One region of the Cellulosilyticum sp. WCF-2 genome, then DNA from elsewhere that is predicted to be linked to it. Evidence: a T-box and tRNA genes for the amino acid it is inferred to sense, from the RefSeq annotation. Region 1 holds a T-box; the other holds one or more tRNA genes.
What was found. A T-box is a leader RNA that pairs with one kind of tRNA and senses whether it is charged. The one in region 1 lies ahead of tyrS (tyrosine--tRNA ligase), so its partner is inferred to be a tRNA-Tyr.

Region 1 (10,011 bases):
AGTAGTAGGAAAAGATAAAGTAGGGATTATTGCAAAGGTGTGTACTTTTTTAAGTGGTGAAAATATTAATATTTTAGACATTTCACAGACTATCGTTCAAGATTACTTTAATATGATGATGATTGTAGATATTACGGCAATAGAAAAAGATTTTGAGAAAGTGGTAGATGCACTTGTTGCATTAGGACAGGAGATTGGCGTAGACATTCGTCTTCAGCATCAAGATATTTTTGACAATATGCACCGTATTTAAAACATTCAGGGGAAATGATGTGAGAAGGTGTTTTCAAAAAGAAAGGAATAAAAACCATGATTTCAAGATATGAAGTGCAAGAAACCAATAAAATGATTCAAGAAGATAATTTAGATATTCGTACCATTACCATGGGTATTAATTTGATGGATTGTATATCAGATGATATGAATAAACTATGTGATAATATCTACGAAAAAATCACAAGCAAAGCTGAGCATTTAGTAGAAACAGGAGAAATAATCTCTAAGAAGTATGGCATTCCTATTGTTAATAAACGTATTTCAGTTACACCTATTGCTTTAGTAGGTGGAGCTACTAAAGCTAATTCATATGTACCTATTGCTAAAGCCTTAGACCGTGCGGCACAAACCGTAGGTGTTAACTTTATTGGGGGTTTTTCGGCTCTTGTGCATAAAGGATGCTCAAATGCAGATAATGTGCTTATAGAGTCTATTCCAGAAGCACTCGCGGTAACACAGAATGTATGTTCATCTGTGAATGTAGGAACAACACGTACAGGTATTAATATGGATGCTGTTAAACGTATGGGTGAAATTATTAAATTAACCGCAGAGCGTACAGCAGACCGTGGTAGCATTGGTTGTGCTAAACTAGTTGTCTTCTGTAATGCACCAGAAGATAATCCATTTATGGCAGGTGCTTTTCATGGTGTAGGTGAAAGAGATACCGTTATTAATGTGGGTGTTAGTGGCCCGGGTGTTGTAAAAAAAGCACTAGAGACTGCAAGAGGTGCTGATTTCGAAACTTTATGTGAAACTATTAAACGTACAGCTTTCAAGATTACAAGAGCAGGGCAAATGGTAGCCAAAGAGGCGTCTAGCATATTAGATATACCTTTTGGAATTATCGACTTATCTTTAGCACCAACTCCAGCGGTAGGAGATAGTATTGCTGAGATTTTTGAAGAAATGGGGCTCGAAAGTGCTGGGGCACCAGGAACAACAGCTGCCCTTGCGATTTTAAATGATTGCGTAAAAAAAGGTGGCGTTATGGCTTCATCTTATGTAGGTGGATTAAGTGGTGCTTTCATTCCTGTAAGTGAAGATCACGCTATGATTAAAGCAGCTGAAAGAGGTGCTCTTACACTCGAAAAACTAGAAGCTATGACTTGTGTGTGCTCAGTGGGGCTTGATATGGTTGCTATTCCAGGAGCTACAAGTGCAGCTACTATTTCGGGAATTTTAGCTGATGAGATGGCTATTGGTATGATTAATGCTAAAACGACAGCTGTTAGAATTATTCCAGTTATTGGGAAGGGTGTAGGCGAACAAGTAGAGTTTGGTGGTCTTTTAGGTTATGCACCTATTATGCCAGTTAATAACTATAAATGTGATGCCTTTATAGCAAGAGGTGGTAGAATACCAGCGCCTATTCATAGTTTTAAAAATTAATTTGGTTAAAAGGAGAAATACTTATGTCAGACGTTTTAAAAGCATTACAGCCTAGGAAAGTATTTGAGTATTTTGAAGTAATTAGTAACATTCCACGTGGTTCAGGAAATGAAAGAGTCATTAGTGATTATATGGTGAAATTTGCTACTGATCTTGGATTAGAGGTAAAGCAAGATGAAGCTTATAACATCTATATTAAAAAGCCTGCAACCCCAGGTTATGAAAATGCACCAACAGTGATTTTACAGGGACATCTAGATATGGTGTGTGAAAAAAACAAAGAAAAGGCACATGATTTTGAAAAAGATGGTCTTGAGCTTTATATAGAAGGGGATTGGATCGGTGCCAAAGGAACAACGTTAGGTGCTGATAATGGTATTGCTATTGCATATCAAATGGCAGTTTTAGCAGACGATACCCTTAAGCATCCTGCACTTGAATGTTTAATGACTACAGATGAAGAACGTGGCATGAGCGGTGTTGCTCATTTACATCCTGAGTACTTATCAGGTAAGGTGCTATTAAATTTAGATACAGATGTAGAAGGTGAATTTTTATTAAGCTGTGCAGGTGGTGCCAAGGCATATCTGACCATGGTTTTAGATAAAGAAGCAGCTAGTCATGAATTAGTGTATTATCGTTTAGTTTTAAATGGTTTAAAAGGTGGGCATTCAGGTGCGGATATTCACTTTGAAAGAGCCAATGCACATATTTTAATGGGGCGTATGCTATATGCTTTAAAAAGTAAAATAGACTTCAAACTAGCTGAAATAATAGGTGGGTCTAAGGATAATGTGATCACTCGTGAATGTGAAGTGACTATAGCCGTTAAAAAAGAACAAGTAGAGACATTGAAAGCTACAGCTTATGAAATGGTAGAGGTATTTCAAAAAGAATACAGTGCCCAAGAGGAACATATTTGCCTTACATTAGAAGAAGTTGCAGTTCCTAAAGAGGTGCTAATAGACGATTGTTTAAATAGACTCATAGATATTCTTGTAATGATTCCTAATGGCGTTATGGGTTACGATCAACACATGAAAGGGTTAGTTCAAACATCACTTAACTTGGGAATTTTACAAATGCATAGTGACCGCATCGAATTAGGAAGTGCAGTGCGTAGCAGTGTTGCTTCTCGCAAGGTAGAGTTACTTGCAAAATTAGAAGCTTTTAGCCGAGCTTTTAATTTAAAATTTGAAGTAAAAGGTGATTATCCTGCATGGCAATATAATGAAAATTCTCGTATTGGAGAATGTGCAGGTGAACTTTATATGAAGATGTACGGTAAGGAACCTATCATGACAGCTATTCATGCTGGACTTGAATGCGGTTTTATTGCTGAGAAATTACCGGGCCTTGATATGATTTCGTTTGGGCCTAATGTGAAACATATTCACTCACCACAAGAAGTGGCAAGTATTTCTTCTATGGCTCGCGTTTATGAATATCTTGTTAAACTTTTGGAAAACCTAGTAGCGTACTAAATACGGGAGGCTACTTACTATGAAAATCGAAAAAAATAATCGCTATTTTACAATAGCGGCATATGCTGTAGGAGCATGTCTAGTAACCGTCATTGGTATATTAGCCGTACTTCATTTTAAGGAGGTATGGGCTGCTATTTGTAAAGTATTTGGGCTTATTTATTGGTTATTAAAACCGCTTATTTTGGGGTTTGTTATTGCTTACCTTTTGGATCCAATTGTGGAGTTTTATGAAAATAGATGCCATAAGATAAAAGGAAAAGAATTATTTCATAGTAAGAAAGACCAAGCCGAAAGTGATTTAAATCATCCAAAGCGTTGGCATATGAGAACTGTGCCAACGCTTTTTACATTTTTAACAGTTATTATGGTATTAGGTTTGTTCATTTTAATCATAGTAATGAATATAGAAGCTATTGCAGGCAACTTTTCCTTGCTTGGAATCAAAGAAAGTATCAATCGCTATTTAGCTTATTTTGAAAATATGTTAGAAGGCGTTAATCGGTTTACGAATGAAATGGGGATTTTAAGAGGACAAGAGGGAATTGTTCAGAAGGTTTATAGTGCTATTAATGATTTTGTTTTAAGATTGTCTAACCAACTTCTAAACTCCTTAACGACCATAGGATTAAATACTATGAATCTTTTGTTAGCTTTCGTTATAGCTTTTTATTTGCTTCAAGATAAACAGCGTTGCATTGCTGTAGTTAAAAAAGCCAGCTACACACTGTTAAAACCTAAAATTTATAGACATACTATGGTACTTTGTCATGACATTGACTATGTTTTTTCGGGATATATTAGAGGGCAAATTATTGATGCAATGATTGTAGCTGTATTAACAAGCTTGGCTTTAACAGTTATTCAGCTGGACTTTGCTATTATTATTGGTGTTATTGCAGGCATATTCAATTTGATTCCTTATTTTGGACCTATTGTAGGTTTTATTTTAGCCATCATTATTGGCATTCTAGATCCTAATCCAATGAAAGCTGTTTATGGAGCAATAGCTATTTTGATCATTCAGCAAATAGATGGATGGATTATTGTCCCTAAAGTAGTAGGAGAGTGTGTCAAACTTCACCCGGTTATTGTATTATTAGCGATTTTAATTGGTGGTAATTTATTTGGTTTAATGGGAATGCTTATTGGTGTACCAGTGGCAGCTTTCATTAGATTAGTTTTACTCAGATACGTAACAGAACTGTTTCCAGATGGAGAAGAAGTACTAGAGGAGGAAATAGCCTCTCAGGCCAAAGAAGAAATAAAAGAGAAATAACCACATATAAAAAGTAAAAGGCACCTCATTATAACCATTAAGGAATAATAAGGTGTCTTTTTGTGAGTCTATTATTTTAAAATAACTTTATGGAATACTTTTTTGCCTTTTTGAATCATTAATTCATTATCTTTAAAGTAGTCTAAAGTTATGAGGCTATTAGGATCTGTTATTGCCACACCATCTAATTTGATACCATTTTGAGTGACTAAACGACGACCTTCAGAACGAGAAGGAACAAGCTTTGTTTCTTGTAATAAAGAAAGAATATCCATACCTGTTTCGAAGTCGGCGGCATTTATTTCTGTAGTAGGAATAGAACCACCATGAGCACCACCTAAGAAAAGAGCTTTTGCGGCTGTATCAGCTTTGAGAGCCTCTTCTTCACCGTGAACAATTTTAGTAACTTCAAAAGCAAGACGTTCTTTAGCTTTATTGATTGCAGAACCTTCTACAGCTGTTAAGCTATTAATTTCATCCATAGGAATAAAAGTTAAAAGAGATAGGCAGCGCTTAACATCAGCATCAGCTACATTTCTCCAGTATTGATAAAACTCATAAGGAGATGTTTTTTCAGGATCTAGCCAAACAGCACCCTTTTCTGTTTTACCCATTTTTTTACCTTCACTATTAGTTAATAGTGAGAAAGTCATACCAAAGGATTGGTCTCCATGAAGTCTTCTAACTAATTCCACACCACCTAGTATATTAGACCATTGATCATTGCCACCCAATTGCAACTTACAATTAAAACGACGATAGAGTTCTAAAAAGTCATAAGACTGCATAAGCATATAGTTAAATTCAAGGAATGATAATCCTTTTTCAAGACGTTGTTTAAAACATTCAGCAGTAAGCATGCGATTAACAGAAAAATGTACACCAACCTCTCTTAAAAAATCAATATAGTTGAGGTTACGTAGCCAATCTCCATTATCAACCATAATCGCTTCATCATTTTCAAAGGAAATAAAACGTGACATTTGCTTTTTGAAACATGCAACATTATGGTCAATTATTTCTGTTGTCATCATTTTACGCATATCTGTTTTTCCGGTAGGGTCACCAACCATAGCAGTTCCACCACCAAAAAGAGCAATAGGCCTATGACCGGCTTTTTGCATATGGCTCATAGCCATAACGGTTACAAAGTGACCTACGTGAAGACTGTCAGCGGTAGGATCAAAACCTATATAAAAAGTAACTTTTTCCTTTTCTAAAAGCTCTCTAATTTCTTTTTCATGAGTCATTTGTTCAATAAACCCACGTTCCATTAAAATGTCTAATACATTCATTACTTTGCCTCCTATGTTATAAATGGTTATCATAAAAACAACAAAAAGGGTTACCTCATCCAATAAGGACGAGATAACCCGTGGTACCACCTTAATTCACAAACCAAGTAAGTTTGCCTCAAGTCGATAACGGTGACAACCGAAATAATTCAACTCCAAAGTTGTAATTCATAAATAATTAGGGATGTGTTCACACCAACCACACACTCGCTGAACCCATACATTAGTTTACTACTAAGACTTTATCATCGTTTTTATGACTATTTGATTAATGCTTATCTTAACATAGACATTTTTGATTTTCAAGAGGGAGTAAAAAAGTTTTGATAAAATAATAAATTACCTTGCAAAATAAAACCATATACTTCAAAATATTAAGAGTATAATAATTAATAATCAGTGAATGATAAACAGCGATTGGGTTTAAATGGGAGGTTAAGTATATGTATGGTTCATCTGTAGGGCAATCCGTAATAGGATGTCATTTTACAGAAATGAGGACTCATTTAGGTGTCTATACGACGAGAGCTTCAAAAATGCTTTTAGAAATATACGAGGAAGCACAAAGTATTGTACCTATTACTAAATTTATTATGGATGCGGCAACCTATCAAAAGGATAATGTTTTTAGTATACAGATAGAGGATTTAAAAGAAGGAATGGCCTATGTATGGCGTATCGTTCACGAAGATTATTCATATTCTCCATCTATTATGGATCCGTATGCTAAAGGAACATTCTTTTTTCAAGGAGAGTGGCGAAATATCATAAAGAAAACTAAGAGGTATCATCTCCCTAAACCACAGATTCCATGGGAAGAGACTATTCTTTATGAAATGCATGTAGGACATTTTACGATGAATAATAAGACACTTTCTAAAGAAACAAGAGGGACATTTATAGGCTTAATGCAACAGTTACCGTATTTAAAACAATTAGGTGTAACGACGTTAGAGCTTTTGCCCATTTTTAAGTGGAATGCCTATACTTTAAAAAATAGAAATCCACAGACAGGGGAACTCCTAGAGGATGTATGGGGCTATAATCCAGTAGGTTTTTTTTGTGTAGATGAGAGGTTTAGTGTAAGTAAAGAGAGTTCAAAAGCTATTGATGAATTTAGACTTTTAGTAGAAAAAGCTCATGAAGAGGGCCTAGAGATTATATTAGATGTAGTATATAATCATACAGGTGAAGGTGGGGAAGACGGAACAGCTTTTCATTTTAAATACCTCGCTCCTGAAGTCTACTACAAGTACAATGATAAAGGGCAATTTTTAAATTGTTCAGGAACAGGAAATACTTTAAATACGAATCATAGCATCGTAAAAAAATTCATTATAGATAGTTTAGTTTATTGGAGTGAGGAGGTCGGTGTAGATGGCTTTCGTTTCGATTTAGCGTCTATTTTAGGGCAGGATGAATGTGGTAGATGGATTAAGACATCGCTGCTTAATGAGATTGCTGAGCATCCTTTACTCGGAAAAGTTAAACTTATTAGTGAAAGTTGGGATGCAAAAGGGAGTTATGATGTAGGAAGAATGCCTTATCCTTTTAGAGAGTGGAGTGACTACTTTAGAGATACCATGAGACAATTTGTGAAAGGTGACCAAGGAAAGATAAAAGCCTTGGCTGATTGTATTCAGGGAAAAGAAGTCTATTTTACAGACCTAACGAAAGGGACTTCTCATATGATTCATTTCATTACAGCTCATGATGGCTTTACTATGTGGGATTTGTTATCTTATAATGATAAGCATAATGAAGCTAATGGGGAAGGAAATAGAGATGGACACAATGCTAACTATAGTTACAACTGGGGAGTGGAAGGAACGACAGAAGATACCAATATTTTAGAAGCCAGAAAACGGGGGATGCGCAACTTAATGTGCTTACTTATTCTTGCCCAAGGGGTACCTATGCTTCTTATGGGAGATGAAATAGGACGCACACAAGGAGGTAATAATAATGCTTTTTGTCAAAATAATGCATCTGTTTGGATGGATTGGGAAAGAGTAACAACGTTTAAATCGCAGTATTTATTTGTCCAAAGATTAATTGCGCTCAGAAAAAGTCTAGACTATTTTAAAACAGCTGATAAAAATAACTATAAAATAAGTTGGCACGGTATACGGTATAATCAACCGGATTGGTCTTATTACTCAAAGAGTATTGCTTGTTTTATTGAAGGAGATCAAAGTTTATTTTTAGTGGCAAATAGCCACTATGAAAGTTTAAGATTTGAAATGCCTCCTTCTAATCAGAAGTGGTGCCGTGTGATTGATACAGCAAATAAGGAAATAGAAGACATCATTAATGAAGAGATGGTAGAAGAAACAAATTATGAGGTAAAGCCTTATAGTATTTGTCTTTTTAAAGAAATAAATTATAAAAAGATAGGATAAAATAAAGAGGGCTATTGAGATGAACGATTAAACGTTATACATCACAATAGCCCCTTGACTTTTCATTATGCAATAAGATAAGGGGTGAGGTGTTTTGGAATGTCTCCATGGGAACAGGAGGTACCAATGATGAATTCAACTTGATATTTATCGGAGAGTTCCCTGATGCGATCAAATAACTGAGCCAAGTCGTCAATGCAACAATGGGTAAGTTTTACAAGTTCATCAATAAACACAATTTCAATATCATGATTAGCAGATAAAATACCACACAAGAAACCGAAAAAATCCGTTTGGGATTTTAAAGGAAAGGTAGAGGCTTCAATAAGACGTACTTGATGAGATAGGGCATAACGATGAGTATTAGTACTGTCAATATAAACAGCATGACCTTTAATGTGTGTTACAGCTTGGTTGGCAGCTTCAATCATTTTTTTTGTTTTACCTTCGCCTGTTTGACCTGTTATAATTTTGATCATACACATCACCTCTTAAATAGTTTTTATTATTATATTTATTCAATTTTTTTTTCAAAATACCTCTTTTTTTAGGAAAAAAGTAAAATGCTTTTTAAGCTTTATGATTTGATATAGGTATAAATGATAAAAGACTCCAGATAATAAAAAGAAAACCACTTTAGAAAAAGTGGCTCTAGTAAAACATATTAATTATTGGAATAAGGTTGATCGTAAACACGTCCATAAAGTGTAAGACAGTAAAGACCTGCGATACCAATTACCGCATAAATAACTCTACTTACCCATGAACTCATACCACCGAAAATAAATGCCACTAGGTCAAATTGGAAAAAGCCAATAAGTCCCCAGTTAATTGCACCGATGATAATAAGTGTAATAGCAATATAATCCCAAGTTCTAGATCTCATAATGAAGTAACCACCTTTCTGATATTTTATAGCAAAGCAAGATGATACTTGTATTATGTGTATATTATCAAAATTTATTCATTATACGCTGTGATAAGGTATGGATATTATTACCAAAATATAAGATAGTAGGTACATAAAGTTATTTGATAGTCCATATAAATAAAATAAACGAAATAAGGAGAAAAGTATGTCATATATTTCCAAAAGTCTTGTTTATTTAGAAAATCAAATGTATAGTTATCTAATCATGTTACAGCAATTAAAAGCACTTGAAAATCAGTATCCCTTTTTAAAAATACAAATGATAGGTAAAAGTGTTATGGAGCGTCCCCTTTATCTTATTCACTTAGGTAATGGAAAACGAAAAATACATATCAATGGTAGTCATCATGCCAATGAATGGGTAACTAGTTTTGTTGTAATGAAATCCGTAGAAAAGCTTTGTGAAGAAGTAAGGATTGGACAAGTAAAACTAGAACAAATCAATTTTGACTTTGTGCCAATGGTTAATCCTGATGGCGTTGAGCTTTCTTTATATGGTCTACAGTCCACTATTTATAGTAAGCAAAAAGAAAAATTATTAAAAATGAATGAGGGATTTGATAATTTTTCAAGATGGAAAGCTAATATACGTGGGGTAGACTTAAATCGAAATTATGATGCAGGTTTTGCAAGCTATAAGAAAAATAGTGAAAAAAAAGGACCAAGCTATGCGTATTATGCTGGTATGGCACCCGAGAGTGAACCAGAAAGTAAGGCTTTAGCAATGCTCACCAGAAAACGATTATATGATATGGTCTTAGCTTATCATACTCAAGGAGAAGTGATCTATTGGAATTATGGGAATGTTGAGGTGCCAACTGCTAAGGAATATGCTATAATGTTTTCCGAAGCAAGTGGCTATTTACTAGATGAACCAGAAGAAGCAGCATCATCTGGTGGATATAAAGATTGGTTTATAGCGACTTATAAAAAACCTGGCTTTACAATTGAA
Region 2 (10,011 bases), 2.2 Mb from region 1:
GACTTATTTTAACTTATAATATATTCTTATACCTATATTTATATTATCTTCTATAGTATATAAACTATATATTATATCTAACCCCTAATCTATAATACACTTATTGCTTTCTTGAATCGGATTTTTTATTATCCTTGTTTAAATATAATCTTTTCTGTACAAACCAATGGATCTTTATAGATATGAATCTAGGTTTATAATCCCATAATCTTACTTATACATATGTAAGTTTATAGGCTCAAACACCTACATTCAAATAGAGCTTGGCTTATATACCATTATAAAAAACATAAACTTATCAATGTAGATACTATATAAATACTAGTTTATAAACATATATATCTAATTTACTCTTAATCTAATTAAAGCATATCCATTCTTTTATCTATCTAATCACTTGTTTAAACTTATTACATTATTAACTAATCGTCCTTATTCTATCTTTAATCTCTTTAATACATTGATCTAAGTTTAAATTCTGATATCTTTTGGTTATTCTATTAATATTGAGCCTTTCCTCACTAAAATCTTTATTATCGGCTAAAAACCTCCTACATAACTCATCATAGTTGGGCTGAATTTGTTGCTTTTCCCTACTTAAGGCTCTTTCCAAACGTAAACCATCTTCTACTTCTATATATATCGGGATGATATTTTCCATATTAAAGTATTTTAACAAATTACTATATGCCTCTAACGTGACAATAACAATATAATTATTATTATTCAAATCGATTTGTCCATCATCTATAGTGGCATAATACCAATTCCCATTAATAGTTTTATAACATCTTTGTTCAATAACTTTTCCTTCTCGAGTATAATGCTCTAACTTCTCTATATCTATGAAATAATAAGCTTCTCCATCTAATTCGTTAGTTCTTTGCGGTCTTGTTGTATAGGGTACAATAGGCTTTAAATTTAATACCCTATCATTTTTTAGCGCTTCAAAAATAGTATCTTTTCCTGTACTACTTTTTCCCATTAAACAAAATATTTTACCCATAATTACCTCCCTACATTTTATTCTTAAACTAAAATGCTACTATTTCTTAGTTTTACTTTAGATATGATTCTTTAATTTATATATTTACTTATTTTTGAAATCATTTAGCCCATCTACAACCTAATCTTATTTCATATAAAATTATTAGCTTATATAAATTCTATATTGTATAAATCAATATTTCATCATCTATTAATTGAATACCTTGTAACTTGTCTTTAAAATAATAAATTAAATCTATATGTTGCTGCTCAATCAATTCTCCTATGCAAACTAAAGGTATCCCTGGTGGATATAACATGATATTTTTAGCTGATTTTCTTGTTATTGCATCTTTAATACCTACCCATGCTTTATCACTATAGTAAATTTTTCTAGGACTAAATCCTTTTATAATGTCTGATACAATAAAGTTATTTATACCTTTGTTACTCTTACCTACTTCTAGTTCTTTATCTATCTCTTCTAGGGCTATTCTTAGTCTTGTCATATTCGAGCTATTATCTGCCATTGTCGTCATTAAAATAACATATGTTTCTAATGCTGCCTCTACTGAAATATCATACCTTGTATTTAGTATGTCAGCTAATTCATATCCATCTATGTTAGATTCTATCGTTGAAATAATTATCTTACTCTTATCATATTTTTCTTTTTCCATATCTAATAGCCTTAAAACCATAAGATGATCATTTAATTCTTTTCTAAATACTAGTAATTCATCTACATATTGCTGTTGTATCTTATTCTTGTTTTCTATAATATACGATCTTATATAATCCATAAGCCCCATCATCATATATGAAGGGCTACTAGTTTGTATCATTCTAAGACTTTCTATAACATTATCATATCTTATTCGTTCAGAACATATATGTAATAACCCACTTTGTGTAAGTGCTGGTAAAGTCTTGTGCATACTGTTAATGACTAGGTCTGCTCCTTGATGTATACTACTTAGTGGAAAATCTTTCCCTAATACAAAATGTGCACCATGGGCTTCATCTACAATAAGTACCTTGTTATATTTATGAACTACTCTAGATATCTCTTTGATATCTGATACTATCCCTTCGTAAGTAGGGCTAACCACTAATACCCCCTTTGCCTTAGGATAATCTATTAGCGCCTTTTCAATTATATCTGCACTTATCTCTCCCAACATATCGTCTTCAGGTCTGTACTGTGGACTAATATATATAGGAGTAATTCCCCCTAAAATAAGTGCACTCCAAACGCTATGATGAGAATTTCTTGCTATAATTAATTCATCACCATCCTTGCAAACAGATAAAATACTTGCTATTATTCCACTAGTTGAACCATTTGTTAAGAATAATGTTTCTTTAGATCCATAAAAATTAGCCATTAATTCCATTGCTTCCTTTATAATGCCCTGTGCATCATATAAATTATCCATACCTATAGCTTCTGTATTATCTAATTCAATTATACTAAGATTATTAAGTTCTGCAGCAATTCCAAACTTATGCCCAGGCATATGAAATGCCAATTTTGACCTACTATATTGTAGTAATTTGTCATACAAAGGTGTATTCACCTAATCAACCCTTTTCTATTATTAATTATTACTTCTTATAGTTTACCTTACTATAGCTTCAAATACAAACGACTTAAAAGTTAAAGTAATTAGTAAAATAAGAATAAATAATGGACCAAGCTAAACTAACTTGGTCCATTATTTATTCTTATCTCCTTCTGGCGTCGAGAGTATAATCTCTTTAGCTACATTATAAAATTGGTCTACTAAAATAGACTCATTCTTTCTATGATATTCACATAATCTACTAAATTCTATTTCCAATCGTTCCCTACTCTCTTCAAATAAACCTACATTAACACAATCTTTGCTATATCTCCTAATAATTTCTTGATATCTCTCAGGATTTTTCTTCACTTGGGTTAAATTAACCCCTTGATTAGCTAAAAATGTTTTTAGTTTATCAATTTCTTTTGCATTCTCTTGTGCACGTTTAAGTATTTTAAACTCCATCTGATTCATATAACATCCCCCATAATCTATTTATAAATTATATTCTAGCTTGTCGCTGTTTATTCTCTATAAATAGATTTATCTACTAAGTATGTTATATCTAACTTTTCCTTATTGATTGTATACGTACACTATATTCTCCATCTGGAGAGTCTATATTTACTATATCGCCTACTCTCTTTTTATAAATCATCTTTCCTAAAGGCGATTCAATACTTATTTTATTATTTATAGCATCGGTTTCCATAGTAGTAACTATTTCATACTCTATATTCATATCATCTTCTATAAAATAAACATCTACTAACTTTCCCAGTCCAACTTCTCCTGCCTCTGTATTATCAGTAATGATAGTTGCTGTTTTTATCATTCGCTCTAAATATTTTATACGCCCCTCATTCCTACCTCTTTCACGTTTAGCGGCCTTGTATTCATAATTCTCGCTCAAATCCCCATGTGCTCTGGCTTCTTTAACTTCTTCATTCCTTTGTTTTCTTACCACTACTTTTCTATATTCTATCTCTTTTTTCATATTATCAATGTCTTGTTGTGTAAGATAATTGTTCATATTATTCCTGACCCTTTTTACTCTTATATATTATAAAAAATTATAGAAAAATACTTTTTTTACTTAAATACTAAAAAGGTCTTACAACTAACAATTTGTTAACTGTAAGACCTTTGATGTATGAGCCACCCGGGAATCGAACCCGGGACAACTTGATTAAAAGTCAAGTGCTCTACCGACTGAGCTAGTGACCCACATGGTGCCCAGAGCCGGAATCGAACCAGCGACACGAGGATTTTCAGTCCTCTGCTCTACCGACTGAGCTATCTGGGCATGTGGTAGCGGGAACAGGATTTGAACCTATGACCTTCGGGTTATGAGCCCGACGAGCTACCTAGCTGCTCCATCCCGCGTTATAAGGTATATGGAGGGAGAAGGATTCGAACCTTCGAAGCTATCGCAACAGATTTACAGTCTGCCCCCTTTGGCCGCTCGGGAATCCCTCCATATTAATACAAAGACCATATTAGTCCTGTATCAAGCCGACGATCGGACTCGAACCGATAACCTGCTGATTACAAGTCAGCTGCTCTGCCAATTGAGCCACGTCGGCATGTAAATGGTCGCTATAGGGCTCGAACCTATGACCCCCTGCTTGTAAGGCAGGTGCTCTCCCAGCTGAGCTAAGCGACCATATCTAATAAGTAATAATTATTACTTATTCTAATATATTTAATACATTAAGTATTAAAACGACCCAGAAGGGACTCGAACCCTCGACCTCCGCCGTGACAGGGCGGCGTGCTAACCAACTGTACCACTGGGCCATTAGAAGTTTATACTTCCAAAACTAAACACAATTTTTATTCAACCTTTATTATCTAGGTCAAACCCTCGAACCGTTAGTATTGGTCACCTTAATGTATTACTACACTTACAGCTCCAACCTATCTACCTCATAGTCTCTAAGGGGTCTTACTCCTTTCGGATGGGAAATCTTATCTTGTGGTCTGCTTCACGCTTAGATGCCTTCAGCGTTTATCAGATCCAGACTTGGCTACTCTGCTATGCCATTGGTATGACAACAGATGCACCAGTGGTCCGTCCATCCCGGTCCTCTCGTACTAAGGACAGCTCCACTCAAATTTCCTGCGCCCACGACGGATAGGGACCGAACTGTCTCACGACGTTCTGAACCCAGCTCGCGTACCGCTTTAATGGGCGAACAGCCCAACCCTTGGAACCTGCTTCAGCTCCAGGATGCGATGAGCCGACATCGAGGTGCCAAACCTCCCCGTCGATGTGAACTCTTGGGGGAGATAAGCCTGTTATCCCCGGGGTAGCTTTTATCCGTTGAGCGATGGCAATCCCACTTTCATACCACCGGATCACTAAGTCCTACTTTCGTACCTGCTCCACCCGTCGGTGTCGCAGTCAAGCAACCTTATGCCTTTGCACTCTTCGAATGGTTTCCGACCATTCTGAGGTTACCTTTGAGCGCCTCCGTTACTCTTTAGGAGGCGACCGCCCCAGTCAAACTGTCCACCTGACATTGTCCCAGACCCGGGTAACGGGCCATGGTTAGAAGTTAAGTATTACAAGAGAGGTATCCCACCGGCGACTCCACCTAGACTGGCGTCCAGATTTCTCAGTCTCCCTCCTATCCTGTACATGTAATACCCAACCTCAGTATCAAGCTACAGTAAAGCTCCACGGGGTCTTTCCGTCCTGTCGCGGGTAACCAGCATCTTCACTGGTACTACAATTTCACCGGGTGCGCTGTCGAGACAGTGCCCAAATCATTACGCCTTTCGTGCGGGTCAGAACTTACCTGACAAGGAATTTCGCTACCTTAGGACCGTTATAGTTACGGCCGCCGTTTACTGGGGCTTAAGTTCAAAGCTTCGTCCTTAGACTAACCTCTCCCCTTAACCTTCCAGCACCGGGCAGGCGTCAGCCCTTATACATCACCTTTCGGTTTAGCAAAGACCTGTGTTTTTGTTAAACAGTTGCTTGGGCCTATTCTCTGCGGCCTACCTAAGTAGGCACCCCTTCTCCCTAAGTTACGGGGTCATTTTGCCGAGTTCCTTAACAACGCTTCTCCCGTCGGCCTTAGGATTCTCTCCTCATCCACCTGTGTCGGTTTACGGTACGGGTACCTATCACGCAATAGCAGCTTTTCTCGGCAGTGTGGATTCAGCAACTTCTCTACTTTTATTTCGATCCCCATCACACTTCATCCTCGCCTAACGGATTTGCCTGTTAGGTGCGACTTTGTGCTTGGCCCAGGATACCATTCCTGGGTTTGCTTATCCTCCTGCGTCCCTGCAGTTCTGATAATAGGTAGTACTGGAATATGAACCAGTTGTCCATCGACTACGACTTTCGTCCTCGCCTTAGGTCCCGACTTACCCAGAGCAGATCAGCTTTACTCTGGAAACCTTGGATATTCGGCCTACAAGATTCTCACTTGTATCTCGCTACTCATTCCGGCATTCTCACTTGTAATTACTCCACAGCTCCTTACGGTACTGCTTCTGCGTCGTTACAACGCTCCTCTACCAATCCACTATTGTGAATTCCATAGCTTCGGTGGTGTGTTTTAGCCCCGGACATTTTCGGCGCAAGATCTCTCGACTAGTGAGCTATTACGCACTCTTTGAATGAGTGGCTGCTTCTAAGCCAACATCCTAGTTGTCTTCGAAATCTCACATCCTTTTCCACTTAACACACACTTGGGGACCTTAGCTGATGGTCTGGACTGTTTTCCTTTTGACCACGTGTCTTATCACTCGTAGTCTGACTGCTGACGGTATCTTGATGGCATTCTTAGTTTGATATGCTTCGGTAAGCTTGTGGGCCCCCTAGGCAATTCAGTGCTTTACCTCCATTAGACTCCTATCAACGCTAGCCCTAAAGCTATTTCGAGGAGAACCAGCTATCTCCGGGTTCGATTGGAATTTCTCCGCTACCCACACGTCATCTCCACCTTTTTCAACAGATGTGAGTTCGGACCTCCATTACCTTTTACGGTAACTTCATCCTGCACATGGGTAGGTCACCCGGTTTCGGGTCTACTAACAATGACTATTTTGGCGCCCTATTCAGACTTGGTTTCCCTTCGGCTTCGTACCTCCTGGTACTTAACCTTGCCACAGCTAGTAACTCGCCGGACCGTTCTACAAAAAGTACGCGGTTGCGCATCATATGGCGCTTCCACTGCTTGTAAACATAGAGTTTCAGGTTCTCTTTCACTCCCCTCCCGGGGTTCTTTTCACCTTTCCTTCACAGTACTATGCGCTATCGGTCACCGAGGAGTATTTAGGCTTGGGGGGTGGTCCCCCCGGCTTCCCACAAGGTTTCTCGTGTCTCGTGGTACTCTGGATACTGCTAGGCTTCACTTGGATTTCGCTTACGGGATTATCACCCTCTTTGATGAGACTTTCCAGACTCTTCAGCTATCCGCAGTCTTGCCATGACGCAGTCCTCAACCCCAGATTACAAGTAATCTGGTTTGGCCTGTTTCCCTTTCGCTCGCCGCTACTTAGGAAATCGATGTTTCTTTCTCCTCCTGAAGGTACTTAGATGTTTCAGTTCCCTTCGTTCCCTTCCTATAGTTATGGATTGGCTATAGGATGACAGAGGTTTGCTCTGCCAGGTTTCCCCATTCGGATATCTACGGATCAAGGTTTATTTGCAACTCCCCGTAGCTTTTCGCAGCTTATCACGTCCTTCATCGGCTCTCGGTGCCAAGGCATCCACTCTACGCTCTTAGTAGCTTGACCTATAATGATTAACTTTCGTTAATCGGTCGTTTGTGCCTTGTTAATCAACTTTCGTTGAATACAAAGAATATTTATTATCGGTTAAATTGTAGATTTTACACCCTGACAAACATTTTGCATTATACAATGCGTGTACATTTATCGTTAGGCGCAAGTTATATTGCTATAACTTACAAATCTATTTTAATTGTGTTTAGTTTTCAAAGTACAAATTGTCCTATTGTAAGGACAGTGGAGATTAAGGGATTCGAACCCTTGACCCCCTGCGTGCAAGGCAGGTGCTCTCCCAACTGAGCTAAACCCCCATAAATGTGGCAACCACTTACTCTCCCAGTCAGTCTCCCGACAAGTACCATCAGCCGCTTAGGTCTTAACCTACGTGTTCGGAATGGAAACGGGTGTTTCCCCTAAGCGCATCATCACCACAAATGAGTGAAATATTCATTTAGTTCAATGAACTTTCAAAACAAAATAGCAACTAACAAACCTTCGATTTCTATCCTTAGAAAGGAGGTGATCCAGCCGCACCTTCCGATACGGCTACCTTGTTACGACTTCACCCCAGTTATTGGTTTTGCCTTAGACGGCTCCCTCCCCGAAGGGTTGGGTCACCGGCGTTGGGCCCCCCCAACTCCCATGGTGTGACGGGCGGTGTGTACAAGACCCGGGAACGTATTCACCGCGACATTCTGATTCGCGATTACTAGCGATTCCAACTTCATGTAGTCGAGTTGCAGACTACAATCCGAACTGGGACTGCTTTTTTGAGGTTTGCTGACTCTCGCGAGATCGCTTCCCTTTGTAGCAGCCATTGTAGCACGTGTGTAGCCCTAAACATAAGGGGCATGATGATTTGACGTCATCCCCACCTTCCTCCAAGTTATCCCTGGCAGTCTCTCTAGAGTGCCCAACTTAATGCTGGCTACTAAAGATAGGGGTTGCGCTCGTTGCGGGACTTAACCCAACATCTCACGACACGAGCTGACGACAACCATGCACCACCTGTCACCAATGTCCTAGCAAGCTAGGAAAGAAGGCATTACCCTTCGGTCATCGGGATGTCAAGTTTAGGTAAGGTTCTTCGCGTTGCTTCGAATTAAACCACATGCTCCACCGCTTGTGCGGGTCCCCGTCAATTCCTTTGAGTTTCAATCTTGCGATCGTACTTCCCAGGTGGAATGCTTAATGTGTTAACTTCGGCACCGAGACCCGTAAGCCCCGACACCTAGCATTCATCGTTTACAGCGTGGACTACCAGGGTATCTAATCCTGTTTGCTCCCCACGCTTTCGTGCCTCAGCGTCAGTTATGGTCCAGAAAGCCGCCTTCGCTACTGGTGTTCCTCCGAATCTCTACGCATTTCACCGCTACACTCGGAATTCCACTTTCCTCTCCCACACTCTAGTTCATCAGTTTCAGAAGCAGCTTAGAGGTTGAGCCCCTAAATTTCACTTCTGACTTAACAAACCGCCTACGCACCCTTTACACCCAGTAAATCCGGATAACGCTCGCTCCCTACGTATTACCGCGGCTGCTGGCACGTAGTTAGCCGGAGCTTCTTAGTCAGGTACCGTCATTTTTTCTTCCCTGCTGATAGAAGTTTACAATCCGAAGACCTTCTTCCTTCACGCGGCGTCGCTGCATCAGGCTTGCGCCCATTGTGCAATATTCCCCACTGCTGCCTCCCGTAGGAGTTTGGGCCGTGTCTCAGTCCCAATGTGGCCGTTCACCCTCTCAGGCCGGCTATGGATCGTCGCCTTGGTGGGCTGTTATCTCACCAACTAGCTAATCCAACGCGGGTCCATCCTATGCCGATAAATCTTTACTATAATAATCATGCGATTACCGATAGTTTATGCGGTATTAGCGTTCGTTTCCAAACGTTATCCCCCTGCATAGGGCAGGTTACCCACGCGTTACTCACCCGTCCGCCACTAAGTTCTAGGAGCAAGCTCCTATCACTTCGTTCGACTTGCATGTGTTAAGCACGCCGCCAGCGTTCATCCTGAGCCAGGATCAAACTCTCATAAAAAAGTTTGTCCGTGTAGTATTTCTACTACTGACTATTTTACTTAGTACAAGTTGTACTGATTCTCATCTCTTATTAGAGACGTAATGAATCGACTGGTTTATAGTTACTATTTTGTTTTCAAAGTTCATTTTTAAGCACTTTCATAAGTATAAATTATACCTTAACTTATGTCAAGCTTTTTTGTTTTTTCTTCAAAAAAAAACAAAGCGGAGAAGGAGGGATTCGAACCCTCGCGCCGGTTAACCCGACCTATACCCTTAGCAGGGGCACCTCTTCGGCCAACTTGAGTACTTCTCCGAATTATCAATATTTATTATTCCCTGTTTTCTCAGGACAAGATATATATTATCAAATGTTATTCTTTATGTCAAGCCTTTTTTAATATCATTTTTTTAATATAAAAAGACCCTTCCGTATTAAAACGTAAGGGTAAAATTTGTTGGAATATCTTTGATGCTTTACCTTTCACGTATAAAAATATCTTAACTCATTTATTAATTTGTTATTTGCACAGTTTCTTATTTCATAGGAAAAGAATACTTTTTACTAGCTTATATTCTTATTCCAATTTAAATGAGTAAAGTATTTGTTGGAATGATAAATAATAACATCTTATGTATTATGATATCATCTTATACAGTAGTTTACAATTAATATTTAGTATAAA

Region 2: it has a tRNA-Tyr gene. The T-box ahead of tyrS (tyrosine--tRNA ligase) is inferred to sense a tRNA for this amino acid. The anticodon was not compared.

What each region holds. Positions count from the first base shown of each region.
Region 1 is NZ_CP034675.1:2,824,322-2,834,332, forward strand. It holds gene EKH84_RS12505 (ACT domain-containing protein) at 1-253, shown strand, start outside; gene EKH84_RS12510 (PFL family protein) at 310-1,668, shown strand; gene EKH84_RS12515 (aminoacyl-histidine dipeptidase) at 1,692-3,152, shown strand; gene EKH84_RS12520 (AI-2E family transporter) at 3,172-4,431, shown strand; gene tyrS (tyrosine--tRNA ligase) at 4,503-5,726, opposite strand; T-box leader at 5,788-5,984, opposite strand; gene EKH84_RS12530 (alpha-amylase family glycosyl hydrolase) at 6,170-8,128, shown strand; gene EKH84_RS12535 (twitching motility protein PilT) at 8,194-8,607, opposite strand; gene EKH84_RS12540 (DUF378 domain-containing protein) at 8,793-9,014, opposite strand; gene EKH84_RS12545 (M14 family metallopeptidase) at 9,205-10,011, shown strand, end outside.
Region 2 is NZ_CP034675.1:666,768-676,778, reverse strand. It holds gene EKH84_RS02975 (guanylate kinase) at 419-1,006, opposite strand; gene EKH84_RS02970 (aminotransferase class I/II-fold pyridoxal phosphate-dependent enzyme) at 1,167-2,555, opposite strand; gene EKH84_RS02965 (hypothetical protein) at 2,706-3,029, opposite strand; gene greA (transcription elongation factor GreA) at 3,121-3,588, opposite strand; tRNA gene EKH84_RS02955 (tRNA-Lys) at 3,710-3,782, opposite strand; tRNA gene EKH84_RS02950 (tRNA-Phe) at 3,786-3,861, opposite strand; tRNA gene EKH84_RS02945 (tRNA-Met) at 3,865-3,941, opposite strand; tRNA gene EKH84_RS02940 (tRNA-Tyr) at 3,954-4,034, opposite strand; tRNA gene EKH84_RS02935 (tRNA-Thr) at 4,069-4,141, opposite strand; tRNA gene EKH84_RS02930 (tRNA-Val) at 4,149-4,221, opposite strand; tRNA gene EKH84_RS02925 (tRNA-Asp) at 4,282-4,355, opposite strand; rRNA gene EKH84_RS02920 (23S ribosomal RNA) at 4,411-7,313, opposite strand; tRNA gene EKH84_RS02915 (tRNA-Ala) at 7,546-7,618, opposite strand; rRNA gene rrf (5S ribosomal RNA) at 7,623-7,740, opposite strand; rRNA gene EKH84_RS02905 (16S ribosomal RNA) at 7,820-9,344, opposite strand; tRNA gene EKH84_RS02900 (tRNA-Ser) at 9,552-9,641, opposite strand.